Regions from separate parts of the Cellulosimicrobium sp. BMG9.23 genome, predicted to be linked through region 1. Evidence: predicted binding sites of a transcription regulator. Region 1 holds the regulator's gene; each other region holds the start of a gene.
What was found. Region 1 encodes LexA, which represses DNA repair genes until DNA is damaged. Its sites were predicted from a motif close to TCGAACANNTGTTCGA; they were not measured.
Positions count from the first base shown of each region.

Region 2: the regulator LexA is predicted to act here: its motif matches at 2,656-2,671, upstream of AC4H2G_RS15550 (Rv2578c family radical SAM protein).
Region 3: the regulator LexA is predicted to act here: its motif matches at 1,706-1,721, upstream of AC4H2G_RS03040 (HNH endonuclease signature motif containing protein).

Region 1 is NZ_JBZGBZ010000010.1:137,516-149,528, forward strand. Features, by position in the region: gene AC4H2G_RS18300 (class I SAM-dependent methyltransferase) at 1-394, opposite strand, end outside; gene hflX (GTPase HflX) at 539-2,086, shown strand; gene AC4H2G_RS18310 (ATP-dependent DNA helicase) at 2,245-4,383, shown strand; gene AC4H2G_RS18315 (L-lactate dehydrogenase) at 4,409-5,425, shown strand; gene lexA (transcriptional repressor LexA) at 5,534-6,262, opposite strand; gene AC4H2G_RS18325 (LysM peptidoglycan-binding domain-containing protein) at 6,658-7,101, shown strand; gene nrdR (transcriptional regulator NrdR) at 7,511-8,068, shown strand; gene AC4H2G_RS18335 (aldo/keto reductase) at 8,149-9,207, opposite strand; gene AC4H2G_RS18340 (DUF5302 domain-containing protein) at 9,374-9,568, shown strand; gene serA (phosphoglycerate dehydrogenase) at 9,703-10,902, opposite strand; gene AC4H2G_RS18350 (HelD family protein) at 10,977-12,013, opposite strand, start outside.
Region 2 is NZ_JBZGBZ010000008.1:185,335-197,347, forward strand. Features, by position in the region: gene aspS (aspartate--tRNA ligase) at 1-387, opposite strand, end outside; gene AC4H2G_RS15545 (PPOX class F420-dependent oxidoreductase) at 497-964, shown strand; gene AC4H2G_RS15550 (Rv2578c family radical SAM protein) at 974-2,647, opposite strand; TPP riboswitch at 2,765-2,886, shown strand; gene AC4H2G_RS15555 (ECF transporter S component) at 3,003-3,662, shown strand; gene AC4H2G_RS15560 (ABC transporter ATP-binding protein) at 3,655-5,430, shown strand; gene AC4H2G_RS15565 (energy-coupling factor transporter transmembrane component T family protein) at 5,427-6,200, shown strand; gene hisS (histidine--tRNA ligase) at 6,237-7,634, opposite strand; gene AC4H2G_RS15575 (MBL fold metallo-hydrolase) at 7,656-8,474, opposite strand; gene AC4H2G_RS15580 (peptidylprolyl isomerase) at 8,664-9,431, shown strand; gene AC4H2G_RS15585 (DUF349 domain-containing protein) at 9,428-11,305, shown strand; gene AC4H2G_RS15590 (hypothetical protein) at 11,395-12,013, shown strand, end outside.
Region 3 is NZ_JBZGBZ010000002.1:206,816-212,612, reverse strand. Features, by position in the region: gene AC4H2G_RS03045 (phosphoribosylaminoimidazolesuccinocarboxamide synthase) at 272-1,273, shown strand; gene AC4H2G_RS03040 (HNH endonuclease signature motif containing protein) at 1,285-1,617, opposite strand; gene purS (phosphoribosylformylglycinamidine synthase subunit PurS) at 1,974-2,273, shown strand; gene purQ (phosphoribosylformylglycinamidine synthase subunit PurQ) at 2,273-2,995, shown strand; gene AC4H2G_RS03025 (GNAT family N-acetyltransferase) at 2,992-4,068, shown strand; gene AC4H2G_RS03020 (hypothetical protein) at 4,132-4,425, shown strand; gene AC4H2G_RS03015 (LLM class flavin-dependent oxidoreductase) at 4,438-5,319, opposite strand; gene AC4H2G_RS03010 (MBL fold metallo-hydrolase) at 5,350-5,797, opposite strand, start outside.

The DNA.
Region 1 (12,013 bases):
CCCGGACTCCGGGGAGGCCGAGCCGCTCCGCGTTGCGCCGCACGAGGTCCAGCGCCCGCTCGTTGACGTCCACCGCCCACACCGTCGCCCCCGGCGCGTCGAGGGCCATCGTCAGCGCAACCGGTCCCCACCCGCACCCGAGGTCGAGCACGTGCGTACCCGCACCCACACCGTCGGGACCGGAGCCGCCGGGCACGCCCCCGCCGAGGGCCTCGCCCAGCGGCGGGACCGTGCGCAGCAGCACCTGCGTGCCCAGGTCGAGGCGACCGGGGGAGAAGATGCCGGAGGCCACCTCCACCTCGACGTCCCTCCCGGCGAGGCGCACGGCGAGGGTGCGCCGCTCGGCCGCGGAGGCGGGGTTCGCGGTGAAGTAGTGGTCCGGCTCGTCGCTCACGACGGCTGATCCTACGGGGGCGCCTGCGTGTCCGGCGTGGAATCCGTTGGCCCCGGGACGAATCCGCGTGCCACGCTTGTTCTACCACCGGGCGCACCGCGCGCCCGCGCACCACCCCAGAGGCATCCGACCGGAAGGCGGCACATGACCCAGACCCCAGCGAACCCCACGTCGGCCCGACCAGAGCCGACCGACGCGACGCGGGACATCGCGAGCGACGTCGTGGCGCGGGTGCTCGCTCGGGCCGGGACGGCGCGCGCCGAGGGCGGCACGGTCCACGCGGAGCACGACGGCGAGCAGCTCGACCTGGCGGAGCGCGCGTCGCTGCGCCGTTTCGCCGGGCTCTCCACCGAGCTCCAGGACGTCACGGAGGTCGAGTACCGGCAGCTGCGGCTCGAGAAGGTCGTGCTCGTCGGGCTGTGGAGCTCGAGCCACGACGCGCGCGAGGAGGGCGCCGCCGCGAGCGCGGAGGACGCCGAGATCTCGCTGCGCGAGCTGGCGGCCCTCGCCGAGACCGCCGGTTCCCAGGTGCTCGACGGCGTGATCCAGCGCCGCGCGAAGCCCGACCCGGGGACGTACCTCGGGTCCGGCAAGGCCGCGGAGCTGGCCGACGTCGTGGCCGCGAGCGGCGCGGACACCGTCGTGATCGACGGCGAGCTGGCGCCCTCTCAGCGCCGCGCGCTCGAGGACATCGTCAAGGTCAAGGTGGTCGACCGGACCGCGCTGATCCTCGACATCTTCGCCCAGCACGCCAAGTCGCGGGAGGGCAAGGCCCAGGTCGAGCTCGCGCAGCTCGAGTACCTCCTGCCGCGCCTGCGCGGCTGGGGCGAGTCGATGTCCCGACAGGCCGGTGGACAGGTCGGCGGCGCCGGCGCGGGCATGGGCTCGCGCGGTCCCGGTGAGACGAAGATCGAGCTGGACCGGCGGCGCATCCGCAACCGCATGGCGAAGCTGCGCCGGGAGATCCAGGCCATGGCCCCGGGCCGCGAGACCAAGCGGTCGTCGCGCAAGCGCCACGAGATCCCCTCGGTCGCCATCGCGGGCTACACGAACGCGGGCAAGTCGAGCCTCCTCAACGCGCTCACGGGCGCGGGGGTGCTCGTCGAGAACGCGCTCTTCGCGACCCTGGACCCGACGGTCCGGCGCACCCGCACGGAGGACGGGCGCGTGTACACGCTCGCCGACACCGTCGGCTTCGTGCGCGCGCTCCCGCACCAGCTCGTCGAGGCGTTCCGGTCGACGCTCGAGGAGGTCGGCCAGTCCGACCTGCTGCTGCACGTCGTCGATGCGTCGCACCCCGACCCGGAGGGCCAGATCGCCGCGGTCCGGCACGTGCTCGCCGACATCCCGGGCGTCGAGGACGTCCTCGAGGTCGTCGTGCTCAACAAGGCCGACGTCGCCGACCCCGAGGTCGTGGACCACATCCGGCGGCGCGAGCGCCGCACGGTCGTCGTGTCGGCGCACACGGGAGCGGGGATCGACGAGCTCCGGCAGCTCATCGCGGACGAGCTGCCGCGACCCGACGTGACGATCGACGTCGTCGTGCCCTACCACCGCGGCGACCTCGTGCACCGCGTGCACACCGAGGGCGAGATCGACCACGAGGAGCACACGCCCGAGGGCACGCTCCTGCGCGGCCGTGTCGCCGAGGCGCTCGCGGCCGAGCTCGCGGGGGCGGTCGCGAACGCCTGAGCGCCTTCGACGCGCGCGGACCGCCAGCGGCGCCGCACGGCACTCCGGTGCCGTGCTGCGCCGTCGTGCGTCGTCCACGGCCGGTCGTCCACAGCCGCCCGTCCACAGCGCTGCCGGCCGGGCCGGACCTCGTCGGTGCCCGACCGTAGACTCGTCGGGTGCCTCCCGTCTCGCCCGCCACGAACCGTCCGACCGAGGACACCGCGGCGGCGGACGCCCCGCCCTCTCCTGACGCGGCAGCCCGTGACGCGGCGACGCTCGCCGGCGTGCCGGACGTCGACACGCTGCTCGACCTCGCCGTCGGGAGGCTCGGCGGCGCGCGCCGCGACGGGCAGCACGCGATGGCCGGTGCGGTCGCCGGGTCGATCGGGAGCGGTGAGCACCTCGTCGTCCAGGCTGGCACCGGCACGGGGAAGTCCCTCGGGTACCTCGTCCCCGCCGTGCGGCACGCGGTCGCGACCGACGAGCGCGTCGTCGTCTCGACCGCGACCCTCGCGCTCCAGCGCCAGGTCATCACCCGGGACCTCCCGCTCGTCGCGGACGCGATCGGCGCGGAGCTGCCCCGACCGGCCTCGATCGCGCTGCTCAAGGGCTGGCACAACTACGTGTGCGTCCACAAGGTCGCCGGCGGCTACCCGACGGACGAGCCGACGCTGTTCGACCTGCCCGGCGAGACCGCCGGCGCGACCGACCACCCGCCGGCGCGTGCGGACGGTCGCGCGGCGCCGTCGCTCGGCGAACAGATCGTGCGCGTGCGCGAGTGGGCGCAGGAGACGACGACCGGTGACCGGGACGACCTCGTCCCCGGCGTGAGCGACAAGGCGTGGCGCCAGGTCTCGGTGACCGCGCTCGAGTGCCTCGGCCAGCGCTGCCCGCTCCTCGCGGAGTGCTTCCCGGACAAGGCGCGGGCCGCGGCCCGCGAGGCGGACGTCGTCGTGACGAACCACGCGATGCTCGGCATCGCGGCGATGGGCTCGCCGGGCGTGCTGCCCGAGCACGACGTGCTCGTGGTCGACGAGGCGCACGAGCTCGCCGACCGCGTGACGGCGGCCGCGACCGTCGATCTCTCCGTCCCCGCCATCGAGGGCGCCGCGCGCCTCGCGCGCCGGCACGGTGGCGCCACGACCGACGCGCTCGACGCCGCCTCCGCGGCCTTCGGCACGGTCGTCGGCGCCCTGCCCGCGGAACGCTTCCCCGACGGGCTGCCCGACGGCGCACGCGACGCCGTCGCGGCCGTCCGCGACGCGGCCCGCGAGGTGCTCTCACGGCTCAAGCCCGAGACGGGCGTCCAGAAGCCCGCCACGCCGGACACCGGGCTGAAGATGGCGCAGTCGGCGATGCTCCAGCTCTTCGAGGTCGCCGAGCGCATGGCCGGCGACCCGACGGGGCACGACGTGCTCTGGTGCTCGCGGCCGGGCGAGGGCGGCTGGACCGCAGACCGGTTCGGGGAGGGCGCGAGCCGGCTCCACGCGGCGCCGCTCGGCGTCGCAGGTCTCATCCGGACCCACCTCCTCACCGAGCGCACCGGGGTCTTCACGTCCGCGACGCTCGCCCTCGGCGGGGCCTTCGACGCCGTCGCGCGCACCTTCGGGCTGGGCGGGGGCGCGTCGGACGGCGAGGAGGCGCCGTCCTGGCGGGGCCTCGACGTCGGCAGCCCGTTCGACTACCCGCGCCAGGGCATCCTCTACGTCGCGAAGCACCTGCCGACACCCGGACGGGAGGCTGCGACCGAGCACCAGCTCGACGAGATCGCCGCCCTCGTCGAGGCTGCGGGTGGCAGGACGCTCGGCCTGTTCTCGTCGCGGCGGGCGGCCGTCGCCGCCGCCGAGGCGATGCGCGAGCGGCTCGACGTCCCCGTCCTGTGCCAGGGCGACGACCAGCTGCCCACGCTCGTGCGCGAGTTCGCCGACGACCCCGCGACGTGCCTCTTCGGGACGCTGTCCCTGTGGCAGGGCGTGGACGTCCCCGGCCCGTCGTGCCAGCTCGTGCTCATCGACCGCATCCCGTTCCCCCGGCCCGACGACCCCGTGCGCTCGGCGCGCGCCCGCGCCGTCGAGACCGCCGGGGGGAACGGCTTCATGCAGGTGTCCGCGACGCACGCGGCGCTCCTGCTCGCGCAAGGCGCGGGGCGCCTCGTCCGCTCGACGACCGACCGCGGCGTGGTCGCGGTCCTCGACCCCCGGCTCGTCACGGCGCGCTACGGCACGTTCCTCACGCGCTCGATGCCTGGCTTCTGGCAGACGACCGACCGCGAGGTCGCTGCCGCTGCGCTGAGGCGCCTCGCCGCCCTAGGCTGAGCGAAGACCACGAGACGGAGGCGCGATGAGCGACGCTGGCACCACCTTGCCCACCCGTGACGAGAGCCGTGGAGGCCAGGGTTCGCGGGCAGGAGCGCGGACCACGAAGCTGGCCATCGTCGGGGCCGGAGCCGTCGGGTCGACTCTCGCGTACGCGGCGCTCATGCGGGGTGCGGCCCGGACCGTCGCCATGCTGGACGTCAACCGGGCCAAGGTCGAGGCCGAGGTGCTCGACCTCCAGCACGGCATCCAGTTCATGCCGATGGCGAAGGTCGAGGGATCCGACGACGTCGCGGTGTGCGCGGGCGCCGACGTCGTGGTGGTGACGGCGGGGGCGAAGCAGAAGCAGGGCCAGACGCGCCTCGACCTCGCCGAGGGCACCATCGGCCTCATGCGCACGATCCTCCCGGGGCTCGTGGAGGTCGCGCCGGACGCCGTCTACGTCATGGTGACGAACCCCGTCGACATCGTCACCTACGCGGCGCTGAAGTTCTCCGGCCTGCCGCCCCAACGCCTGTTCGGCAGCGGCACCGTGCTCGACTCGTCGCGCCTGCGCTTCCTCGTCGCGCAGCACTGCGGCGTCGCGGTCCAGAACGTCCACGCCTACATCGCCGGGGAGCACGGCGACAGCGAGATCCCCCTCTGGAGCTCGGCGACGATCGGCGGCGTCCCCCTGCTCGACTGGCCCGGGATCGCGGGCCACCCTCCGCTGTCCGAGGACGCGCGCGAGGAGATCGCGCACGAGGTGGTCCACTCCGCCTACCGGATCATCGAGGGCAAGGGCGCGACGAACTACGCCGTCGGCCTCGCCGGGATCCGCATCATCGAGGCGGTCCTCGGCGACGAGCACCGACTCCTGCCCGTCTCGACGCTCCTGGACGGTGACTACGGGATCGACGACGTGTGCCTGTCGCTGCCGACGCTCATCGACCGCCGGGGCGCGAGCGAGCGTGTCGAGGTCCCGCTCTCCGGCGCCGAGCTGGCCGGTCTCCGCAGCTCGGCGGAGTCCTTGCGCGCCGTCGCGCGGCAGTTCGGCCTGTAGGAGCACCGCACGACGACGGGCCGGTGATCCCCGGCGAGGGATCACCGGCCCGTCGTCGCGGGGCCGTTCAGGCTGCGACGGCCCGCGAGGATCCGGGCAGCCCCGCGATCAGAGGCTGCGCAGGACGGACACCACGCGCCCGAGAACCTGTGCGTCGTCGCCGGCGATCGGCTCGTACGCGGCGTTGTGGGGCACGAGCCAGACGTGCCCGTCGCCCCGCTTGAACGTCTTGACGGTCGCCTCGCCGTCGATCATCGCGGCGACGATCTCGCCGTTCTCCGCGACGTTCTGCCGACGTACGACGACCCAGTCCCCGTCGCAGATGGCGGCGTCGATCATCGAGTCGCCCTGCACCCGCAGGAGGAAGAGCTCGCCGTCGCCGACGAGCTGGCGCGGCAGCGGGAAGACGTCCTCGACGACCTGCTCGGCGAGGATCGGCCCGCCCGCGGCGATCCGGCCCACCACGGGGACGTACGACGGCGCAGGGTGCGCCTCGTCGTGCACCTGCTCGTCGGCGACGCGGACCAAAGGAGCGGCACGGCGGCCGCTGTCCGGCTGCACGACCTCGATGGCGCGCGGACGGTTCGGGTCCCGACGCAGGTACCCCTTGCGCTCGAGCGTGGTGAGCTGGTGCTTGACCGAGGACGGGCTCGTCAGGCCGACGGCCTCACCGATCTCCCGCATGCTCGGCGGGTAGCCGCGCTGCTCGACGCACGAGCGGATCGTGTCGAGGACCAGGCGCTGTCGTGGGGTCAGGCCGTCGCTGCCCGCCGTGCCGTCAGGAAGCTCGCGCACCTCGGCGAGCCCCGCACTCGTGTCCCTGCCTCGTCCCGCCATCGTGGTCTCCGCCCTCGTCGCCTCGCGGTCGACGCCCCGGCCGGAGAAATCCTGCACTCCGTACCTGACGCCGCTCTCCTCGTCGGTGGTGCCCACGGCGCGGCCGGGGCACCGGTCGACCTGATCCGGTGCGTCGTCCCAGGCGGGAGGCGTTCCGGGCCAGACCTGTCGTGGACATGTCCGGCGAACCGACCTGGTCCCAGGTTAGGGGAGAGCGCACCACGAATCAAACATCTGTTCGAGCATGTCTCGACTCCGTGGGCGGATCGTGGTAGACCTTCGTACAGGTGTTCTACGCACAGGTGTTCGATCCGGCATCGGGTCGACGACGCAACCTCGCCGGGTCGGAGCGACCGGGGAAGGCGCTCCGGCGCCGGCGAGGGACGGAGGTAGTGATGACGAGTGTGACGTGTAGCGGCATCGAAGCCCTGGGCGACCAGCGCACCCAGCGCGGCCGGTACGGCCGGCGCGCCCGGCTCGGGCAGCAGAGCCAGCGCGCCCGGGTCGGGCACGGCGGGACGAGGCCCCGCGACGAGGTCTCGCCCGACGCACCGCTGCGGCTCACGCTGCGAGGGCGGATCGTCCTGGTCGCCCTCCTGGCGCTCCTGGTCGTGCTGGGCGCCCGCGTGGGCAGCGCCGTCGCGGGCTCGGCGGGGGAGCCCGAGGAGGTCCGGGTCCACGTGGTCGCGGCGGGCGAGACCCTGTGGGACCATGCCGCAGCCCTCGCCTCGCCCGGCGAGGACGTGCGCGACGTCGTGGCCCGGATCGTCGAGCTCAACGGCCTGCCGTCGTCGGGCCTCCAGGCCGGACAGCGGCTGCTGCTCCCGGTCGACGCGTGAGCCGTGTCGCCGGTGTGACCTACGACACGCCCCCGGAGGCGTCCGCCTGTGCGCCTGGGGTTGCGCTCCAGGTTTAGGTCGCCCTAAGTTAGTGTCACCTCACTCGCCGGGCTGGGGGGCCGGGCAGGAGGCGGGGTCCGCGGTCAGCCGCGACCCGTGAGCACGTCGGCGCGCGCGAGGCGAGTCGCGCGCGAGATGGGGACGGGGGCGTCCCGACGGGGGCGACCGGCAACGGTCGCCCCCGTTCTGCGTCTCCAGGCTCCGCTCAGCTCCCGCATCTGCTGCGTCGTCGGGTGTCGTCGGGTGTCGTCGGGCGTCGGCGTGTTGCACCGTCGTGGGGCGGCGTCATACGTTCGTCGCGCCGCCCTCGCCCTGCGAGGTGCCGGGGACCCAGTCGAGGAGAGCCGTCATGCACTGCCCGTTCTGCCGCCACGCGGACTCGCGTGTCGTCGACTCGCGGACGTCCGACGACGGTGCGTCGATCCGTCGCCGGCGTCAGTGCCCCCAGTGCCAACGTCGCTTCACGACGATCGAGACGGCGAGCCTGTCCGTCGTCAAGCGGTCCGGCGTCACCGAGCCCTTCTCGCGCGAGAAGATCGTCAACGGCGTCCGCAAGGCGTGCCAGGGGCGGCCCGTCAACGAGGACGACCTCGCCCTGCTGGCCCAGCGTGTCGAGGAGACGATCCGGGCGAGCGGGAGCGCCGAGCTCGACGCGTACGAGATCGGCCTCGCGATCCTCGGCCCTCTGCGCGAGCTCGACGAGGTGGCCTACCTGCGGTTCGCGAGCGTGTACCAGGCGTTCGACTCCCTGGAGGACTTCGAGAGCGCGATCACGTCGCTGCGCGTCGAGCGCGAGGAGCGGACCGCGGCCCGCCGGAGGGAAGAGCTCGACGAGCGCTCGGCTCGCGGTCTCGGCGACCCCGACGAGGCCGGCGGGGCGGACGTGGCGGGATCCCCGACGCGCTGACCCGGTGGTTGACCTGGCCCGGTGGCTGCCCCGACCCGGTGGTTGCCCCGACCCGGTGGTTGCCGAGGGGCCCCGGGAGGTCAGAGGTCGCTCGAGCGTGACGCCCAGAGGTTGATCCCGGTGTCGGACGGGACCGACTCGACCGCGCGCAGCTCCTCGTCGGTGAGCGCCGGCGCGTCGAGGGCGGCGAGGTTGTCGTCGAGCTGACGTGCGGAGCTGGCACCGAGGAGCACCGAGGTGACCCGCTCGTCGCGCAGGGCCCAGGCGATCGCCGTGGCGGCCAGCGTCCGACCGTTCGCGCGGGCGAGCGCGTCGAGGCGGCGCACGTGCTCGAGGTTGTCATCCGAGAGGAACTCGTCGCGCAGCGGTCCGCCACGGGCCGCGCGCGAGCCGCGCGGCGTCCCGTGGAGGTAGCGGTCCGTGAGCATGCCCTGCGCGAGCGGCGAGAACGCGACGACTCCCAGGCCGGCGTCCGCCGCGACGTCGAGCACGCTCTCGCCCGTCTCGTCGGGGACCTCGATCCACCGGTTGAGCATCGAGTACGAGACCTGCGTCACGACGAGCTCGACCCCGAGCTCGGCCGCGACCTGCAGCGCTTCGCGGGTGCGCCGGGCGGAGTACGACGAGATCCCGACGTGCCGCGCGCGTCCCGAGCGCACCGCGGTCGCGAGCGCTCCGACGGTCTCGTGGAGCGGGGTGGTCGGGTCGAAGCGGTGGCTGTAGAAGACGTCGACGTGGTCGAGGCCGAGCCGGCGCAGCGACGCGTCGAGCGACGTCAGCAGGTACTTGCGCGAGCCGCCCTCGCCGTACGGCCCGGATCCCATGCGGTAGCCCGCCTTCGTCGTGACGACGAGCTCGTCGCGGACGGGACGCAGCTCGCGCGCGAGGAGACGACCGAGCGAGGACTCCGCTGCCCCGCCCGGCGGACCGTAGTTGTTCGCGAGGTCCAGGTGCGTCACGCCGCGGTCGACGGCGTGCAGGACGATCTCCCGCTGCGTCGCGAACGCGTCGGCCTCGCCGAAGTTCTGCCACAGCCCGAGCGAGACCGTGGGGAGCGTCAGCCCGGCCCGGCCCAGCCGTCGACGGGGCAGGTCGCGGGAACCGGTGACGGGTGCGTCGTCGGGAGCGGTGTCGGCCACGTCCACGACGCTACCCGAGCCGGGGAGCCCGGAAAGGAGTGGCGTCACGGCCGGGCGTGGGGGAGGCTGGCGGTGGGCCCGCGCCGTCGGGCACCCTGAGCATCTGACGTCGGCCGAGTCCTGATCCCGGCCGACCCCACCTGACCCCGAGGACGAGGAGAACGCGATGGCGTCCGACCAGCAGCGCCCAGCAGCCGACACGACACCCAGCGACGAGGCCAAGGCGAAGTTCCGCGAGGCGCTCGACCGCAAGAACGCCGCCCGGCACCGTTCGGCCGACGGGGAGGCGAACACCGGTTCCGTGCACGGTTCGGAGACGGTCGGCCCCGTGCAGCGCACGTTCCGCCGCAAGTCCGGCTGACCGCTCGAGCCGTCCCGACGGGGCCCGCGCCGCACCTGCGGCCGGGTCCCGTCGTCGTACCCGGTGCAGCGCGCCGTGTCGAGGACCTCGGCGCTGCCGTCCGTGGATCCGATCCTCTGCGGCCGCGCGGCCGGTCAGTCCAGGACGCGCAGGGCGATCGTCTGCTCCATGTCCGCGAGCGCGCTCACCACGGCCGGCTCGACGCGCGAGCCGACGTCGGTGACGACGTACCCGAGCTCGCCGCGCGTCGCGAGGAGCTGGCCCTCGATGTTGGTGCCGTGCTCGGCGAGCGTGGCGTTGACCGCCGCGAGGACGCCCGGCGTGTTGCGGTGCAGGTGCGTGATGCGCGTGATCCCCGTGGTCTGCTCGAGCGCGAGGTTGGGCACGTTGACGCTGAGCGTCGTCGAGCCGGTCGTGAGGTAGTCCCGCAGCTTCGACGACACGAACTGCCCGATCGCCTCCTGCGCCTCCTCGGTCGACCCGCCGATGTGCGGGGTGAGGATGACGTTCGGCAGGCCGCGGAGCTCCGAGTGGAACGAGTCGCCCTTGCGCTTCGGCTCCTCGGGGAACACGTCGACGGCGGCCCCCGCGACGTGGCCGGACAGGATCGCCTCGCGCAGCGCGTCGTAGTCGACGACGAACCCGCGCGACAGGTTGAGGAAGATCGCGCCCGGGCGCATGCGCGCGATCTGCTTGGCCCCGAACATCCCGGCGTTGCCCGCGCGGCCGTCGACGTGCAGCGTCACGACGTCGGCGGTCTCGAGGAGCTCGTCGAGCGTGTCCATGCGGCGGGCGTTGCCCAGCGCGAGCTTCTCCGCCGTGTCGTAGAACACCACGGACATGCCGAGGTTCTCCGCGACGACCGAGAGCTGCGTGCCGATGTTGCCGTAGCCCACGATGCCGAGCGTGCGCCCCCGGACCTCGTGAGCGCCCTCGGCGGACTTGTCCCACACGCCGTCGTGCAGCGCGCGGTCGCGCTCGGTGAGGCGACGCGTGAGCGCGATGATCTCGGCGAGCGCGAGCTCGACCACGGAGCGCGTGTTCTGGAACGGGGCGTTGAAGGCTGCCACGCCCTGGGCAGCGGCCGACCGCAGGTCGATCTGGTTGGTCCCGATGCAGAACGCCCCGAGCGCGACCAGGTCGGGCGCGTTCTCGAGCACGGTCGCGGTGACGTTCGTCTTGGACCGGATGCCGAGCAGGTGGACGCCCTGGAGGGCGTCGATCAGCTCGGGCTCGTCGAGCGCTCCGGTGCGGACGGTGACGTCGATCCCCGCGGCCTCGAGGTTCGAGGCCGCGAGCGGGTGCAGGTTTTCGAGGAGGAGGGCGCGTAGCACACCCCCATGGTGCGCCTGGTCCGCGGTGCGGACCAAACGGGTCTTGGCCCTCGGGACGACGTGAACGGTGCCGGCTACCGGGAGCCGAGCCCTGCGGGCAGCGGACGGGCGTGCACCACCACGAGGCGCTGGGTGGGTCTGGTCATCGCGACGTAGAGGTCGGACGCGCCCGAGGCGCCCGCGGCCAGGTCGGCCGGCTCGACGAGGACGACCGCGTCGAACTCGAGCCCCTTCACCTGCACGGGGTCGAGGACGACGACGGGCGCGTCGGGGTCCGCGCGCCGGCCCCGGTCGGCGAGGTCCAGCGCCGCCCGCACCGCCGGGAGGGCCGGAGCCGCCGCCACGACGGCGACGCGTCCCGCCTCGCTCCCGACGAACGCCGCGCGGGTCGACGCGACCTCGCGGCGCACCACGTCCAGCACGGCGTCGGCCGGGACCGTGGCGCCCGGTCCGCCGGAGCCGTCCACCGCGCCGTCGGCGACCGCGACGAACCGCAGCGAGTCCGGGACCTCGCGCGCCGACGTCAGCGGCGAGACGGGCAGGCCCGCGGCGACGGCGGCCTCCCGCGCCGCGTCGGCGACCGCGGCCGGCGTGCGGTAGTTGACCGTGAGCTCGGCCAGGCGCCAGGCGTCGCGCAGCACGGGGTCGAGCGCACCGGCCCACGAGCGGGCGCCCGCGAGCGAGGACGTCTGCGCGACGTCGCCGACGATCGTGAACGACCGCGTCGGGCACCGGCGCACCAGCATCCGCCACGCCATCGCGGACAGCTCCTGCGCCTCGTCCACGACGACGTGCCCGTAGGTCCAGCTCCGGTCCTGCGCCGCGCGCTCGGCCATGGTGAGCCGCGGACCGCTCGCCGCGAAGCGCTCCGCGAGCACGTCGGCGTCGACGATCCCGCCGCCCGCCCCGGACGACTCGAGCACCTGGCGCGCGTACTCGAGGTCGCGCGCGTGCTCCGCGGACCGCGCCGCAGCCTCGGCGCGCGCGGCCTGGTCGTCCTCGCCGAGCAGGTCGGCCGCCTCGTCGAGCAGGGGGACGTCCGCCGCCGTCCACGGCGAGCCCTTGGGCCGTGCGAGCAGGCGGCGCTCGGCGGGCGAGAGCTCGGGGGCGG
Region 2 (12,013 bases), on a different contig from region 1:
CAGGTAGCGGTGCTTGAGGCGCGCCTCCTCGCCGATCGTCTCGGTGTCCGCGAGCGCCGTCGACACCTGGAACGGCAGTGCCTCGGACGTGTTGAGCACGACGACGTCGCTCGCGAGGACCTCGATCTCGCCCGTCGGCAGGTTCCGGTTCTCGTTCCCGTCGGGGCGCCGCGAGACCTCGCCGGTGACCTGGAGCACGAACTCGTTGCGGAGCGGGTGGGCGACGGACTCGTCGCGGATGACGACCTGGGCGATGCCGGACGCGTCGCGCAGGTCGATGAAGGCCACTCCCCCGTGATCGCGCCGACGGTCGACCCAGCCCGTGAGGGTGACGGTCTGACCGGTGTGCTCGGCCCGCAGTGAGCCGGCCGTGTGGGTGCGGAGCACGGAGTTCGTCCTTCCATGTCGTACGAGGGGTCGCGTGAGGAGTGGGGGCGCGACGAGCGCCCGTGCGAGTCTAGTCGGTGACGCACCCGAGCCCACCAGGAGGATCCGCATGCCCCGCACCATCGCCACCGCCCGCCGGATCGAGCGTGACGAGCTCGTCGAGCTGCTCCGCTCGCGCCACGACGGGGTGCTCGTCACGACGCGTTCCGACGGCTCGCCGCAGCTCAGCCCGGTGACGTACGGGGTCGACGGTGAGGGCCGGGTCGTGGTGTCGACGTACCCGGAGCGCGCGAAGGCCGCGAACCTGCGTCGTCGGCCGCAGGCGTCGCTCCTGTCGCTCGGTCCGGGATTCTCCGACCCGTGGGTCCAGGTGGACGGGACCGCCGAGGTGATCGAGCTGCCCGACGCGGTCGAGCCGCTCGTCGACTACTACCGCGCGATCTCGGGCGAGCACCCGGACTGGGACGAGTACCGCGCGGCGATGGTCGCGCAGGGCAAGTGCCTCGTCCGGGTGACGATCATCCGCTGGGGCCCGGTCGCGACGGGCGGGTTCCCGGCCCGCCTCGCCGACCGCTGACAGCGGGCCTCAGAAGAGCACCTGCTCCACGCCGCCGCCCGCGAGGTCGAGCGCGCCGCCGTCGACCGGCATGCCGGCGAGCGCCCCTCCGGCCGCCGACGGGGCGGCCGGGCGGGCGAGGCTGCCGCGGGGGTACGCGCCGTCGACGGGCGGCTCGGCGGCACCGAGCCCGCCGAGCTCGCCGCTCCGGTAGCGACCCTCGACGCCCGACGGGCCGCGGTGGCCCGAGACGGCGAAGCCCCGCGTCTCGAGCATCGGGCGCACACGGTCCCACAACCAGGACCGGTAGGCCTTGGACGCGTACGTGCCGCGGTCGTAGACCCGTTCGTACCCGGGGACGAGGCGGGGGTGCTCGCGCGCGAGCCAGGACATGAACCACTCCCGCGTCCCGGGCTTGAGGTGCAGCGGCAGCACGGTCACCCCGGTGGCACCCGCGTCCTTCACCGCGTCGAGGAGGTCGGTGAGCGCGCGCGTGGAGTCCGTGAGCCACGGCAGCACGGGGGCGACCATGACACCGCAGGGCAGCCCTGCCTCGCGGATCGTGCGGATCAGGTCGAGGCGTGCGCGAGGGCTCGGCGTGCCGGGCTCGACGGACGCCTGCAGCTCGGGGTCGAGCAGCGCGAGCGACACCCCGACCCCGACCTCGACGCGCGACGCCGCGTCGACGAGCAGCGGCAGGTCGCGGCGCAGGAGCGTGCCCTTGGTGAGGATCGACAGCGGCGTGCCGGAGTCCGCGAGCGCTGAGACGATCCCCGGCATGAGCCGGTACCGGCCCTCCGCGCGCTGGTACGGGTCGGTGTTCGTCCCGAGCGCGACGGGCTCGTGCGTCCACGTCCGCTTGGCCAGCTCGGCGCGCAGCACGTCGTCGACGTTGACCTTGACGACGACCTCGCGGTCGAAGTCGTCGCCCGCGTCGAGGTCGAGGTACTGGTGCGTCGGGCGTGCGAAGCAGTTGTGGCTCACGACGCCGGCCGCGACGAAGTCGCGCGTCCCCGTCGTGATGTCGACGAGCTCGACGAGGTCGTCAGCGCCGCCGAGCGCCTCCAGCGACTCGACGCGCAGGGCGTCACCGCTGGTGACGTCCCGCCCGAGGAGGGGCGAGGCGCCGGAATCCTCGTCCGCCGCAGCCGTGGCGGCGAGCTCCCGCAAGCCGCTCCGTCCCGGGCCGACGAGGACGTCCCCGAGCGCGAGGTGGGCGTGGTGGCCCGCTCCTGCGACCACGTGGCGCCAGCCCCGTTCGGTGAGGAACCGGTGGTCACCGCTCGCGACCAGACGCGTCCCGTCGGCGAGCGTCACGCGATAGGCGCGCTTGCGCGTGGTCCAGCGGTCGAGCACGCGGGTGCGGACGTACCGGCGGTAGGCGCCGTGCGCCTGGGTGCCGACGATCTCGTCGCCCACCTGGAGCTCGCCGACGGGCCGCTGCGTCCCGTCGGCGAGGAGCACGGGGGTCTGCGGGCTCAGGCAGTACGAGCAGGCGTGGCTGCAGCCGCGGTACGGGTTGACCGTCCAGCGGAACGGCATGCGCGACATCGCGGGCACCTTGGACAGTGCGCTCTTGGCGGTGACCTCGTGGAACGTGATCCCGGCGAACTCGGGCGTGCGGACGCTGCGCACCAGCCCGGCGCGCTCCAGCCCCGGGAGCGCGCCGTCGTCCGCGCCGATCGCCTGTCCGTCCCATCGCACCTCGCCATTCGAACAGGTGTTCGACGCGCGTGTCAAGAAGTGTTCCCGCAGGGTCGTGGCGAGCCGAGATCGTGAGACGGGGATTGTCCGCGGGCGGACGAGCCCCTAGGGTCGGCCCGAACGCCCCCGGGGAGCGCACGAGCGCTGAGAGTGCCGGCCGGACCTCCGTGTCCCACCGGCAGACCCGTGGAACCTGATCTGGTTCGTACCAGCGAAGGGAGCAGGGCCGACGTCACCGTCCCCTACGCCCGCACGCGCCCGCACGCGTCGGCACGGCCGCGCAGCCGGGCACCGTGCGCGCGCAGGTGCGGGACGCGTCGTCGTGCACCCGTCGCGGCCCGACGAAGGGACCCGCATGACCGAGCCCACCGCCCGACCCGCAGCCCGACCTGCCGGACGAACCGCCGAACGAACCGGCACGCCCCCGCCAGGGACGTCCCGACGGCGCCGCGGCCTGACGCTCCACGAGACCGTGCTCGTCGCTGTTCTCGGCGTCGTGTTCGGCTTCGTCTATTGGGCGTTCGTCCAGCTCTGGGCGCCGCTCCAGCTCGCGATGGGCCCGCTCGCCGACCTCGCCGCGAACGTGCTCGCCGGTGCCTGGATCGTCGTCGGACCGCTCGCGACGTACATCGTGCGCAAGCCGGGCGTCGGGATCCTCACCGAGACGCTCGCTGCGCTCGTCGAGGTCGTGTTCCTCGCCTCGCCCGCGGGGCCCCTCCTGCTGCTCGTCGGGCTCGTGCAGGGCGCGGGAGCCGAGCTGCCCTTCGCCCTCACGCGCTACCGCCGCTACGGCTGGTGGGTCTTCGTCACGTCCGGCGTGAGCGCGGCCCTCGTCACGTACGCGTTCAACGCGGTCCGGTTCGGGTGGCTCGGCCAGGACTACGCGATGCTCCGGCTCGGCATCCAGGTCGTGTCGTGCGTGCTGCTGTGCGGGATCGCCGCGCGCCTGCTCGGCGACGCGCTCGCGCGCACCGGTGCCCTCGACGCGTTCGCGATCGGGGCGCGCCGTGGCTGAGGCCGGACCGCGCCCCGCGGCGCCGGCGGCCGTGCGGACCCGGCGCCTGACCGTCAGCGTCGGTCACGACGACCTCCCCGTGCTCGACGGCGTGAGCGTGGACGTCCCCGAGGGGAGCGGGCTGCTCGTCGTCGGACCGTCCGGGTGCGGCAAGTCGACGCTGCTGCGCGTGCTCACCGGGGTCGTCCCGCACACGCTGCCCGGCCACGTGACCGGCGACGTGGAGGTCGTCGGCCACGACCCCCGCGAGGTCGCCGTGGCGCGCCTCGCCGCGGACGTCGGTCTCGTGCAGCAGAGCCCCGGCGACCAGCTGTGCCTCGGCGGCGTCGAGGACGAGCTGCGCTTCGCGCTCGAGAACCGGGCCGCCGACCCGGCCACGATCGACGACCGGTCCGCGCAGGCCCTCGCCGCGGCGGGGGCCACGCACCTGCGAGCGCGGTCGACGAGCGCGCTGTCCGGCGGGGAGGCGCAGCGCGTCGCGCTCGCCGCCGCGCTCGTCACCGACCCCGCGGTGCTCGTCCTGGACGAGCCCACCGCGCTCCTCGACCCCGCGGGAGCACGCGAGATCGGATCGCTCGTCGCCCGGATCGCGGGCGTTCCGGGTGTGCCATGGCCCGACGGCGCGGCGCACCCCGGGCCGTCCGGCCCGGCTCCGCAGCGGCGCACCGTGGTGGTCGTGGAGCACCGCCTCGACGAGCTCGGCGGCCTGCCCGACGCCACGCTCGTGCTCGACGACGGGGGGCGCGTCGTCGCGCACGGCCCCACCGGCGTCGTGCTGCGCGAGCACGCGCAGCGGCTCGTGGAGCTCGGCTGCTGGCTCCCTCTCGACGTGCTGCTCGAGGCGGCCGGTGCACCCGGACCGCTCGGCTCCGACCGCACCGACGCGTGGCTCGTCGACCTCGCCTCCTCGTCACCCATCGCCCCGTCACCCACTGCCCCGTCCCTCGACCGCCCAGCACGCGTCGCGCTCGGTGCGCGCTCGTTCACGGTGACACGGTCGAGGGCGCCGGTCGTGCGCGACGTCGACCTCGACCTGCACGCCGGCGAGGTGCTCGCCGTCGTCGGACCCAACGGGAGCGGGAAGTCCACGCTGCTGCGGGGGCTCGCCGGGCTGGAACCGCGCTCCGGCACGCTGACGGTGGCCGGGACGGCGCCCGTCGCGATGGTCTTCCAGGATCCCGAGCACCAGCTCCTCGCGCGGACCGTCCGCGACGAGGTCGCGTGGTCGCCACGCCTCGCGGGCGTCGCCGACCTCGACGAGCGCGTCGCGCGGACGCTCGCGGCGTACGGGCTCACCCACCTCGCCGATTCGAACCCGTTCCGCCTCTCGGGCGGCGAGCAGCGGCGGCTGTCCCTCGCGACCGCGACCGTGCTCGATCCCCCGGTCCTGCTCGCGGACGAACCGACCTTCGGGCTCGACCGCGCCCAGGCCGACGCGACCGCCCGGGTCCTGCGAGACCTCGCGGACCGCGGGGGCGCCGTCGCGCTCGTCACGCACGACCTGACCCTCGTCGCGCGGGTCGCGGACCGGGTGGCCGTCGTCGTCGACGGCCGGATCGTCGCGACGCGGGAGACCGCGGACGCGCTCGCTGACGACGCGCTGTGCGCCGGTGCACGTCTCGCCCGGCCGCCGCTGCTCGAGTGGTGGGCGCGCTCGGGCCAGGTCCAGGGGGTCGGGATGCGCGCGCTCGTCCGTGCGCTCGACGAGGCGCTCGTCACCCGGTCGGGAACCGGCCGCGACGACCGTGTCCCGGCGGTGCACGGATGAGCCCGCTCGCGCGGTGGAACCCGACCGTCAAGCTCGCGACCGTGCTGGTGCTGTCGACCGCGGCGCTGCTCGTGACGGACCCCGTGACGCCCGCGATCGGCTACGTCCTCGCCCTCGCCGCGCTCCTGGTGCTCGGGCGGGTGCCGCTGCGCGCCGTCGCCCTGGGCCACGTGCCGTTCCTCGTGTTCGCGACGAGCCTGCTCGTGGTCAACGTCCTGACGCGCCCCGGCGGCGACGCGGTCGTCGTGGGCCCCGTCACCGTCGGTGCGACCGGGCTGACGATCGGTGCCTCGCTCGCGCTGCGCACGCTGTTCGTCGGCGTCCTGTCCCTGACGCTCGTGCTGACGACGGAACCCGTGCGCCTCATGACGAGCCTGCACCAGCACGCCCGGCTGCCCGCCACGTGGACGTTCGCCGTGCTCGCGGCGCACCGGCTGCTGGAGGAGCTTCCCGGCACGTGGCACACCATCCGGTGCGCGCAGGCGGTCCGGGACCCGCGCCGCGCCGCGGGGTATCTCCCACGCTCGCCGCGCGCGCTGGGCACGGCGGCCTTCGCGCTGCTCGTCGGCGCGATCCGACGGTCCGAACGGCTCGCGATCGCCCTCGAGTCGCGCGGGCTCGGGGCCGGGCCGCGCACGACCTCCCGCCCGGTCGCGCTCGGCTCGCGCGACGTGCTCGCGGCCGTGGCGGTCCTCGCAGCGGCCGCGGGCGTCGTCGTGCTCGGCGCGCGCGTCGGCTGGCTGACCGGGCTCGGCGCGCTCACCGGATGACGCGTGCCCCGCGGCCCGGACCCCGGGGCGCGAGGATCAGGCTCCCGGCACGACCCGGGGCCAGAGATCCTCGGCAGGCGGCGCCCACGACGCGGCGTCGGCGTCGACCTGCTCGCCCGACCGGATGTCCTTGACCTGGTCGGGTCGCGGCTCGCCCGCGTCGTCGAGCTGCCCGGCCGCGGGGAACCACACGAACGGGATGCCGCGGCGGTCGGCGAACCGGATCTGCTTGCCGAACTTCGCCGCGCTCGGCGCCACCTCGACGGGGATGCCGCGCGCCCGGAGCGCCGTGGCCACCGCGTCCGACGCCGGACGGGACTCCTCGCTCGTCACGGCCACCACGACGGCGCTCGGCACCGAGCGCGTCGCGCGCACCAGCCCCGCCGACAGCAGGCGCGAGACGAGCCGCGAGACGCCGATCGACAGCCCGACGCCCGGGTACGTCGTCGCGCCGTCGGACGCGAGGGTGTCGTAGCGGCCGCCGGAGCAGATCGAGCCGAGCTGCTCGTGCCCCACGAGCACGGTCTCGTACACGGAGCCCGTGTAGTAGTCGAGGCCGCGGGCGATCTTGAGGTCCGCGACGACGACGCCGGGAGCGCGTACGCTCGCCGCCTCGATGATGGCGGCCAGCTCGCCCAGCCCGGTCTCCATGAGCTCGCTCGTCACGCCACGCTCGGCCGCGAGCGCCCGCACGCGGTCGACCACGGTCGTGTCCGTGCCGCTGATGGCGGCGAGGGCCAGGCACGCGTCCGCCTGCTCGGGCGTCGCGCCGGCCTCCGCGACGAGGAGGCCGGCGACCTTCTCGGGGCCGATCTTGTCGAGCTTGTCGATCTGGCGCAGCACGTCGTCTACGGAGTCGAGCCCGAGCCCGCGGTAGAAGCCCTCGGCGACGCGCCGGTTGTTGACGAGCACGCGCACCTCGGGGACCCCGAGCTCGCGCAGCGCGCCGAGCGCCTCCGCCATGACGAGCGGGAGCTCGACCTCGAAGTGGTACGGCAGCTCGCCGGCACCGACGACGTCGATGTCCGCCTGCGTGAACTCACGGAACCGCCCGTCCTGGGGGCGTTCCCCGCGCCAGACCTTCTGGATCTGGTACCGCTTGAAGGGGAACGCCAGGTGCCCCGCGTTCTCGAGCACGTAGCGGGCGAACGGGACGGTCAGGTCGAAGTGGAGGCCGAGCTGCTTCTCGGGCCGACCGGTGCGGCCCTCGTCGCCCTCCCCCGCCTCCTCCTGGAGCCGGCGCAGGACGTAGACCTCCTTCGACGTCTCCCCCTTGCGCAGGAGCTGGTCGAGCGGCTCCACCGCGCGCGTCTCGACCCCCGCGAAGCCGTGCAGCTCGAACGTGCGGCGCAGCACGTCGAGGACGTGCTGCTCGACGATCCGTCCGTCGGGCAGCCATTCGGGGAATCCGGAGAGGGGTGTGGGCCTGGCCATGGGACCTGATCCTTCCAGACGTCAGCCCTGGGCGAGGAACGGGTTGGTCGCGAGCTCTCGGGCGACGGTCGTCGCGGGACCGTGGCCCGGCAGCACGTCCCAGCGCGCGTCCAGGCGCCCGACGACGTCCCGCAGCGTCCGCGACATCGTCGCCCCGTCGCCGCCGGGCAGGTCCGTGCGCCCGACTGACCCCGCGAACAGGACGTCGCCGCTCAGCACGAGACCGGCCCCCGGTCGGCCGAGCAGGCAGAGCGTGGAGCCCTCGGTGTGCCCGGGCGCCCCCACGGCGCTCAGGACGAGGTCGCCGAGGCGCAGTGCGTGCGCGTGGCCGGCGTCGGCCTCGAACGCCTGCACGTCGGTCGGCTCCCGGTAGTCGCCCGGGCCCGCCCCGGCGGCACGCAGCGCCTCGCCGAGCGGCCCCGAGACCAGCGCCGCTCCCGTGGCGCCCGGTCCGGCGGAGGCCGCGGGCCGTCGCTCGAGCGTGCCGAACGGGTCCGCCAGCCGGTACGCGTCCGCGGCGTGGAGGACGAGCGGCACGCCGAAGCGCTCGCACAGCTCCGCGGCGTCCCACGTGTGGTCGACGTGGCCGTGGGTCGCGAGGACGGCACGCGGGACGAGACCGCGGCGCTCGACCGACGCCGTGACCGCCTCCGCGACGCCCGCACCCGCGTCGACGACGACGCAGTCACCGCCGGGTGCGCTGACGAGCGCGCAGTTCGTCCCGAAGACCGGCGCGACGACCACCGCGACGTCGAGCCGTCCGTGGGGAGCGCCCCCGTCGGGGCCGCCTGCGCCGTCGTCGTCCGCCGTCGTCCTGTCGTGTCCCGTCCGTCCGTCCACGGCCCGAGGCTAGCGTCCCGACCTGCCGCCGCCGCGACCGCGAGCGGCGAGGTCGATACCGGACCGTGACCTGAGGCGCGAGAATCCGCGGGGCTCCGGCGGCCGCGGTGCCTAGACTGTCCCGTACCGACCGTGGGCGCACCGTGGTCGACCGCGCGCGCCGTCACGGCGGACGACGAAGGAGCTGGGGTGTCGACGAAGAGCAAGCAGCGCGAGCAGGCGCGCCGCCGCCAGGAGAAGTGGGAGCGGCACCAGGCGCAGCTGCGGGCACGACGTCAGCGCCGATGGTCGATCGTCGGCGTCGTCCTGGCCCTCCTCGTCATCGGCGTCGTGGTCTGGTGGGCGCTGTCGGCGGCCCAGGACCCCGGGACGGACCCCGCCGCGGAGCCTGACGCCACCACCGGCAGCACGTCGAGCAGCACCGGTGAGCACACCCTGCCGCCCGCGTCCGCGGCCGAGGGGCGCGAATGGACCTCGACGCTCACGACGAGCGCCGGCGACATCACCCTCTCCCTCGACGGCGCCGCCGCACCGCAGGCGGTGGCGAGCTTCGTCGCGCTCGCCGACTCCGGGTACTTCGACGACACGTCGTGCCACCGGCTGACCACCTCGGGGATCTACGTGCTGCAGTGCGGCGACCCCACCGGCACCGGCACCGGCGACCCGGGGTACATGTTCGGCCCCGTCGAGAACGCCCCGACCGACGACGTCTACCCCGCGGGCACCGTCGCCATGGCGCGCCAGGGCGGCAACGGCGAGTCGATGGGCTCCCAGTTCTTCCTCGTCTACGAGGACTCGACCATCCCGGCCGACGCCGCGGGTGGTTACACCGTGTTCGGCACCATCACATCCGGTCTGGACGTCGTCCAGGCAGTCGCTGACGCGGGGACCGCGGACGGGGCCGGCGACGGCTCCCCCGCGACCCCGGTCACCATCGAAGGAGTTGAGACCCAGTGAGCGATCCCGCGAACAACGAGGCGAGCACGCCGGTGACGGAGCCCGCAGAGGCGGACGCGACCGGACGGGTCGAGGCGACCGAGACGGAGTCGACGCAGTCGGAGACGACCCCGACCGAGGCGACCGAGGCCGTCCCGGTCGAGGCGCCCGCGGACGCACCGGTGGACACCGAGTCGGCAGAGCCCGTGGCCGAGGAGACGGCAGAGGAGTCGCCCGAGCCCGCCGCCGCGGAGCCGGCCGAAGAGCCTGCAGAGCCCGCCGCCGCGGAGCCGGCCGAAGAGCCTGCAGAGCCCGCGGCCGAAGAGCCGGCAGAGCCCGCGGCCGAGGCTGAGTCGGGCGAGACGGACCAGGACGAGACCGACGGGGATGACACCGACTCGGGGGTGACCGCCGAGGACGCTGCCCCGGCCCCGGTCGAGCCGAGCCCTGCTGACCGCCCGGCCCCGCGCCCGGTGCCGCGCCCCAAGCCGTCCGCCGTCCCGCACCCGCCGCGCCGGCCCGCTCCGTCGGGTACCGCCCCGACGACGCCCTCGGCAGCCGAGGTCCCCGCCGCGCCGGCGGTGCCGACCGTGCCGACCGTGCCGGCCGTGCCGGCCCTCGCCGACGACTCCCCCGCCGCGAAGGCCGCCAGGGAGTTCGGCCGGGTGGACGACGACGGCACCGTGCACGTCCGCGAGCAGGCCGGCGAGCGCGTCGTCGGGCAGTTCCCGGGCGTCGACACGGACGAGGCGCTCACGCTCTACGTGCGCCGCTATCTCGACCTCCAGGCGAAGGTCGCGCTCTTCGAGGCGCGTCTCACCGGCACGGACCTGTCCGTGAAGGAGATCGACCAGACGCTCGCGCGGCTCTCCGAGGAGACGGCCGAGCCGTCGGCCGTCGGCGACCTCGACGCCCTGCGCGCCCAGGTCGAGAACCTGCGTTCGGTCGCGGCCGAGCGTCGTCGCCTGCTGGAGGCCGAGCGCGCCGCCGCGAAGTCGGCCGCGCTCGCCGCGCGCACGGAGATCATCGAGGCGGCCGAGAAGATCGCGGCGACCGACCCGAGCCGCATGCAGTGGCGTCCGGCGGGCGAGGAGCTCCGCGGCCTGCTCGAGCGTTGGAAGGAGGCGCAGCGCTCCGGTCCCCGCATCGACCGGGCGAGCGAGGAGTCCCTGTGGAAGCGGTTCAGCCACGCGCGCACCGCGTTCGACCGCGAGCGGCGCCACTACTTCGCCGAGCTCGAGCAGCGCAACACCTCTGCCAAGGCGGAGAAGGAGAAGCTCGTCGAGGAGGCCGAGTCGCTCGCGACGAGCACCGACTGGGGCCCGACCGCGGGTGCGTACCGCGACCTCATGGCTCGCTGGAAGGCGGCCGGGCGCGCCAGCCGTCGTGACGACGACGCCTTGTGGGCCCGGTTCCGATCGGCGCAGGACACGTTCTTCCAGGCGCGGGACGCGGCGAGCTCCGCCACCGACGCCGAGTACGCGGCGAACCTCGAGGTGAAGGAGGCCATCCTCACCGAGGCAGAGGCCCTCGTCCCCGTGCGGGACCTCGCCGCCGCGAAGACGGCCCTGCGGGACATCCAGGAGCGGTGGGAGCAGGCCGGTCGCGTGCCGCGCGGCGACCTGCAGCGCGTCGAGGGGCGCCTGCGCGCCGTCGAGAACGCCGTCCGCGACGCGGAGCAGGCGCAGTGGACGCGCACCAACCCGGAGACGCGGGCTCGTGCGGAGGGTGCCGCCGCGCAGCTCGAGTCCGCGATCGAGGGTCTGGAGGCCGACCTCGCCGCGGCGCAGGAGCGTGGGGACAAGCGCGCCGCCGCCGACCTCGAGACCGCGCTCACCGCACGTCGCGCGTGGCTCGAGCAGGTCGTCCGGGCGGCCGAGGACTCGCGCGGCTGAGCCGCCCTGGCGCGACCACGGGCCGGCACTCGTCCACAGGCGGGTGCCGGCCCCTGTCGCGTCTGCCCGTCGTCGGGCACGGTGTGGGGATGAGCACCGTCACGCCCCGTCGGCGAGCCCCCGACCTCCCGGACGACGCCCCCGTCGAGCCGGCCGGCGCGACGTACCCGCCCCTCGCGCGCCTGCTCGCGCCACGCGCCGTGGAGGTCGGGCTGCTCGTGCGGCCGTCCGAGGTGGGCGGCCGGGTGGCGTACGACGACCTCGTGCGACGCGGCGCGCTCGTCGAGGTCTGGGGCGGCGTCGCCGCGCCGGCGCGCGTCCCGCACACACCGACCCTGCGAGCGCTGGCCGTCCGTGACCTCGTGCCGGCGCGCACCGTGCTCGCGGGGCCCGGCGCCGCCTGGGTGCTGTGCGGCGGTCCACGCCCGGCCCGGCTCGACGTCCTCTACCCGCCGGGAACCCACCGACCGACGCCGCTGCCGGGCCGTGTCCCCCGGCAGTCCGCGGTGCTGCGCTCGGAGACCGAGCTCGTCGCCGGCGTCCTGGTGACGGATCCGCGGCGCACCGCGCTGGACGTCGCGACCCGCTGCGACCGTGGCACGGCGCTCGAGATCCTGCGGCGGCTGCGGTCGGCGCGCGGGCTCGACGTCGCCGCCGCCGCGCGCTCCCTCGAGCTCCGGTTCCGCTGGCCCGGGCGCGAGAAGGCTC
Region 3 (5,797 bases), on a different contig from region 1:
TGATCCGTGCTGCTGCCCCGTGAGCGGGGCGTCGTGCTCTGTGGGAGAGACTCTGTCGTCGATGAGAGAGCGCTCCCACACACGTTGTAAGGCACCTTAGCAAATGTCGGGACGATCGTCACGACGCCTTCTCACCGACGACGATCCGCGCTGTCGAGCACGACGTGGGGTCGTCATCCGACCGCAAGCGATCCCCCGTGTCGTTCTCGGCGGGGGCGCAGGGGACCGCACCTCGGACGGGTCTGCGGGGGTCGCGACGGGCGGTGGGAGAATGGGCGACGTGACCGACACGCCCCTGGATCCCGCACCGGTGCTCTCGCTCGGCGAGGCCGACGCGTTCGACACCGCCGCGCTCGACCTGCCCGGCTGGCGGCACGTGTACTCCGGCAAGGTCCGCGACCTCTACGAGCCGGACCTGCCCGCCGTCGGTGGGGTCCACCCGCTCGGCGACGTGGTGCTCGTCGTGGCGAGCGACCGGGTCAGCGCGTTCGACCACGTGCTCTCCCCGGGCATCCCGGACAAGGGCGTCGTGCTCACGCAGCTCAGCCTGTGGTGGTTCGAGCAGCTCGCGGATCTCGTGCCGAACCACGTCGTGTCGACCGAGGTGTCGGCCGAGCCGGGCGACGGCCTGGTCCCCGACGTGGTCGCGGGCCGCGCGATGATCTGCCGACGGCTCGACATGTTCCCGGTCGAGTGCGTCGCTCGCGGCTACCTCACGGGCTCGGGCCTCGTCGAGTACCGCGCCGGCGGGGCGGTGTGCGGCGTGCCGCTGCCGGACGGCCTGGTCGACGGATCGCGCCTGCCCGAGCCGATCTTCACGCCCGCGACGAAGGCCGCCGTCGGCGAGCACGACGAGAACGTCTCGTTCGAGGTCGTGGCCGAGCAGATCGGTGTCGAGGACGCGACGCGCCTGCGCGACCTCACCCTCGCGGTGTACGCGCGGGCCGACGAGATCGCGCGCGAGCGCGGCGTGATCCTCGCGGACACCAAGCTGGAGTTCGGGGTCGACCCGACCACGGGCGCGACGGTGCTCGGCGACGAGGTGCTCACGCCCGACTCGTCGCGGTTCTGGCCCGCCGACCAGTGGGAGCCAGGCCAGGCTCAGCCCAGCTTCGACAAGCAGTACGTGCGCGACTGGCTGGCGTCGCCCGCGTCGGGCTGGGACCGGTCCGGCGACGCGCCGCCTCCGCCGCTGCCCGCTGACGTCGTGGCGCGCACGCGGGACCGCTACCTCGAGGCCTACGAGCGGCTCACGGGTTCGTCCCTGGCCTGACACGACATCGCTCACGCCGTCCGCGCTCCGGCGCGGAGGTAGGTGTGCCCGCTCGGCGCCGTCCACCGGACCGTGCCGTCGCCCAGGAGCGCGGGACGCCACCCGTCGCGCGCCCGCACGACGTGGTGGTGCCGGCACAGCGCGACGAGGTTGTCGGCTGCGTGGGCGGACTCGTCGCCGGGCCGCGGCGCGACCACGTGATCGAGGTCGCACCGGAACGCCGGCACGGCGCACCCCGGGAAGGTGCACGTCACGTCCCGGGCGAGGACCGCGGCGACCGTCCGTACTGACGGGCGGCCCGTCGTTGCGGGCTCGGTGGTGGGGGGGAGTGGTGGTGCAGCCAAGACCGGTCTCCGTCCGCTGGGGTGATGAGCGTGCGAGGGCGGGGAAGGGGCAGGACCCCGCCCTCGCACGCGTGGTCGAGCGTGCGTCTCGAACACGTGTTCGAGAATAGCGGCACTCTCCGACACCGTCCTGCGAGGGCGTCGCGGTGACCCGACCAGAGGCGCAGGCCGACACGCGCCGTGGCGCGTGGCGTGGACGACGGCCGTGACGTGAGCGGGGCGCGGGTAGACTGACCGCGGAATCCCGCCGTCGGCTCCCGCTCGCTCACGCCGTGACGTGCCGCCACGTGCTGCACGCGCCAGTGACCGGGATCCCGGAGCCCCGGCCCTCCCGAACTCTTCGCCAAGGAGCACCCGTGGGACGCGTCGTCGTCGAGGTCATGCCCAAGCCCGAGATCCTGGACCCGCAGGGCAAGGCCGTCGTCGGGGCGCTGCCGCGCCTCGGCTTCACCCAGTTCACGTCGGTCCGTCAGGGCAAGCGGTTCGAGCTCGAGGTCGAGGGCGACGTGACGCCCGAGGTCCTCGCGGCCGCGCAGGAGGCCGCCGTGAAGGTGCTGTCCAACCCGGTCATCGAGGACGTCGTCCGCGTGGCTGACGCCGTGACCGACCTGTCCGACACTGCGGGCACGGCCGCGGCTTCTCAGGGCCTCGCCTGATGACCGCGTCCTCCGCGCTCGCGACGGCGCGCGTCGGCGTCGTCACGTTTCCCGGCACGCTCGACGACCGCGACGCGGCCCGTGCCGTGCGCCTCGCCGGCGGCGAGGCCGTCCCGTTGTGGCACGCGGACGCCGACCTGCACGGCGTCGACGCGGTCGTCCTCCCGGGCGGGTTCTCCTACGGCGACTACCTGCGTGCCGGTGCCATCAGTCGCTTCGCCCCGGTCATGGAGTCGCTCGTCGACGCCGCGCAGGGCGGGCTGCCCGTCCTCGGCATCTGCAACGGCTTCCAGGTCCTCACGGAGGCCCACCTGCTGCCGGGCTCGATGATCAAGAACGACCACCTGCACTTCCTGTGCCGCGAGCAGGTCCTCGTCGTCGAGAACGCCGAGACGGCCTGGACGCGCGACTACTCCGCGGGCCAGCGCATCACGATCCCGCTGAAGAACCAGGACGGGCAGTTCGTCGCCGACGACCGCACCCTCGACGAGCTCGAGGGAGAGGGTCGTGTGGTGTTCCGCTACGACGGCTGGAACCCGAACGGCTCGCGCCGCGACATCGCCGGCATCTCGAACGCTGCGGGCAACGTCGTCGGGCTCATGCCGCACCCCGAGCACGCCGTCGAGGCCGGTTTCGGCCCGGCCTCGGAGGCGGGCCCGCGTGCGGGCACGGACGGCCTGGGCTTCTTCACCTCGGTGCTGAGCACGCTCGTCCACGCGTGACGGTCACGGCTCACGGGGCCGACGGCGCACGCACGGCCGCGGCCCCGGGCGTCACCGTGTCGGTGGTCCCGGGGGACGACGCCGACGCGCTCGCCCTGTTCGCGCGCCAGCAGGCCGAGCTCGCGCAGCGGTACGGCGAGCCCGACAGCGGGGCGTTCGACGCCACGGAGCTCGTCGCGGCGCTCGTCGTACGCGACGGGACGGAGTCGGTGGCGTGCGTCGCGCTCCGCGACGTCTCGGGGACGCCCGACGGTCGCGGCGGCCACCACGCGCCGTCGACCGGCGAGGTGAAGCGCCTCTTCGTCGTGCCCGAGCACCGGGGGCGCGGGCACGCCCGGACTGCCATGCGGGCCGCGCACGAGCACGCCGTGGCGACCGGACTTCGACACCTCGTCCTGGAGACCGGCACGCGGCAGCCGGAGTCGATCGACCTCTATCTCGACCTCGGCTACCTCCCGACCGAGTCCTACGGCCACTATGCCGGCGACCCGCTGTCCCGGTGCTTCGCCCTCGACCTCAGCTCGGGGCCGTCCGAGCGGCAGGGGGCCGGTCCGGGAGCGCCCGACGGGATCGAGGTGCGTGCGGTGCCGTGGGACGACACCGACGCCTTCGCGCTGCGTCGCGAGATGCACGACACGTCGTCGACGGTCCTGTACCCGGAGCTGTTCGCCGGGCTGGAGGCCGCGGGCGGGTTCGACGCCGTGGACGCCCGTCTCGGCGCCGCCTCCGTGGCGACATTCGTCGCCTGGTGGCGCGACGAACCGGTTGGCTGTACATCGCTGCGACGCGTGGCACCCGGCGTCCGTGACGTCCACGGCGAGGCGCTCGAGGTGAAGAAGCTCTTCGTCCGCGAGGCGGTGCGTGGGGTGGGTGTCGCACGGGCGCTCATGGCTACGGTCGAGGCCGAGGCGCGTCGGCAGGGCGCGACGACGCTCCTCCTGGAGACCGGCATCCGGCAGCCCGGTGCGATCACGCTCTACCGGTCCCTGGGCTTCCGCGCCGTCCTGCCGTACCCGCCGTTCGACCGCGGCGACAACGGCATCGCGCTCTGCTTCGCCAAGCCGCTGCGCTGATCCAGGCGCCCCCGTCCCGAGTTGTCCTGGTTCGTACCGGGCCGACCCGATAGTGTGGTCCGCGTGATCTCCGCCCTCTCCGGTGCCTACTCCGTGCCCGCGCTCGTCGGCGAGCTGCTGGGCTGGGTCTTCGGAGCCGTCGCGCTCGTTCCGGGCGGCATCGGTGGCCTGGCCACGGAGGCTCGGGAGATCGCGACGGACTGGGGCATCCCGGTGGCCGAGGTGACCGACCTCTACGCCGCGTTCCCCGCGCGGCTCCTCCTCGCCGTGGCCGTGGTGGCGCTCGTGGGCGCGACGACCGCCGTCGTCCACGGGGTGCGCGAGCGGCGTCGGGCACGCGCGCACACCGGGCGCTGAGCCCGGCGCTCATCAGCCCGCGACGACCAGCGGCCGGACCTCCTCGCCGAGGAACCGGACGAACGCGTCGAGGTCCGGTTCGTCCGCGGTCGGCTGGACCGCCACGGCGCTCGCGCCGGCGCCCGCGAGGGCGAGCACCCCGTCCGCGATCGCGCGCGCGTCGCCACCCGCCCCGATGCCGATCCCGGCCTCGCGCCCCCAGAGCGGCACCTCGCGGTCGACCCGCTCCTGCGCGCCCGGGCCTGTCGCCGCGATGAGGGTCGCGTGCACGTCGGGCTCCGGACGCCCCGCGTCGTGCGCCGCGGTCCGGACGGCGTCCACCGTCTCGCGGACCTCCGCCGGCGTGAACGCGTTGGCGAGGATCAGACCGTCGCCGAGCTCGCCCGCGAGCGCGATCGACCGAGGGCCGACGCCTCCGAGCCACAGCGGGACCGGCTCGGTGGGCGGCCAGTCGAGACGGACGTGGTCGAGGGTGACGTACCGGCCCGACGTCGTGACCTCTTCGCCCGCGAGCAGGGCGCGCAGCGCGAGGGTGTGCTCGCGCAGGAGCGTCAGGGGTGACGAGACCCGCACGCCCGCCTGACCCATCCACTCCTGGACGCCGTGCCCGACCCCCGCGACGAACCGCCCGGGGAACATGCGCCCGAGGTTCGCGACCTCCATCGCCGTGATCGCCGTGCTGCGCAGCGGTGCGGGCATGAGCCCCAGCCCGACGCGCACGCGGTCCGTCCAGGCGAGCGCCGCCGCCGCGGACGCGAGGCCGCTCTGCTTGAAGCAGTCCTCCCACACCCACAGGTCGTCGAGGCCGGCGGCCTCGGCGCCCGTCGCGAGCGCGCGCAGCGACTCCGGGGGATGGGTGGGGACGTAGGCGATGCCGAGCCGTGGTGTCGTCATGCCCCCCATCGTGCCGTGAGCCTCGGACACTCAGGCGTCGCGCTGACGCGCTCGCGACCGACCGCGGCGCGGAGGGTGCGCGAGCCGGTCCGCCTCGGCGAGGAACGCGAGCTGTGCCACGACGCTCTGCCGGGCGGCGCCGAGCACCGACGGGTCGACGTCCGCGTAGACGTGCGCCGTCACGCGCTCCGCTGCGGACTCGTCGCCCGGCGCGAGGTCGAGCGCCGCGAGCGCGGCACGCACCTGGGCGAGCCGCTCGAGCCGATGGGTCCGGTACGCGCGCACCCGCTCACCGAGGTCGTCGATCACCGGGCCGTGACCGGGGAGCCCGGTCGTCCGCCGGTTCCCCACGACGGACTCGATCCGGTCCAGGCTCTCGAGGTACCTGCCGAGGGATCCGTCGGGCTCGGCGATCACGGTCGTGCCCTGCCCGAGGATCGTGTCCCCCGTGAGCACCGTGCCCGACGGCGCCCCGGGA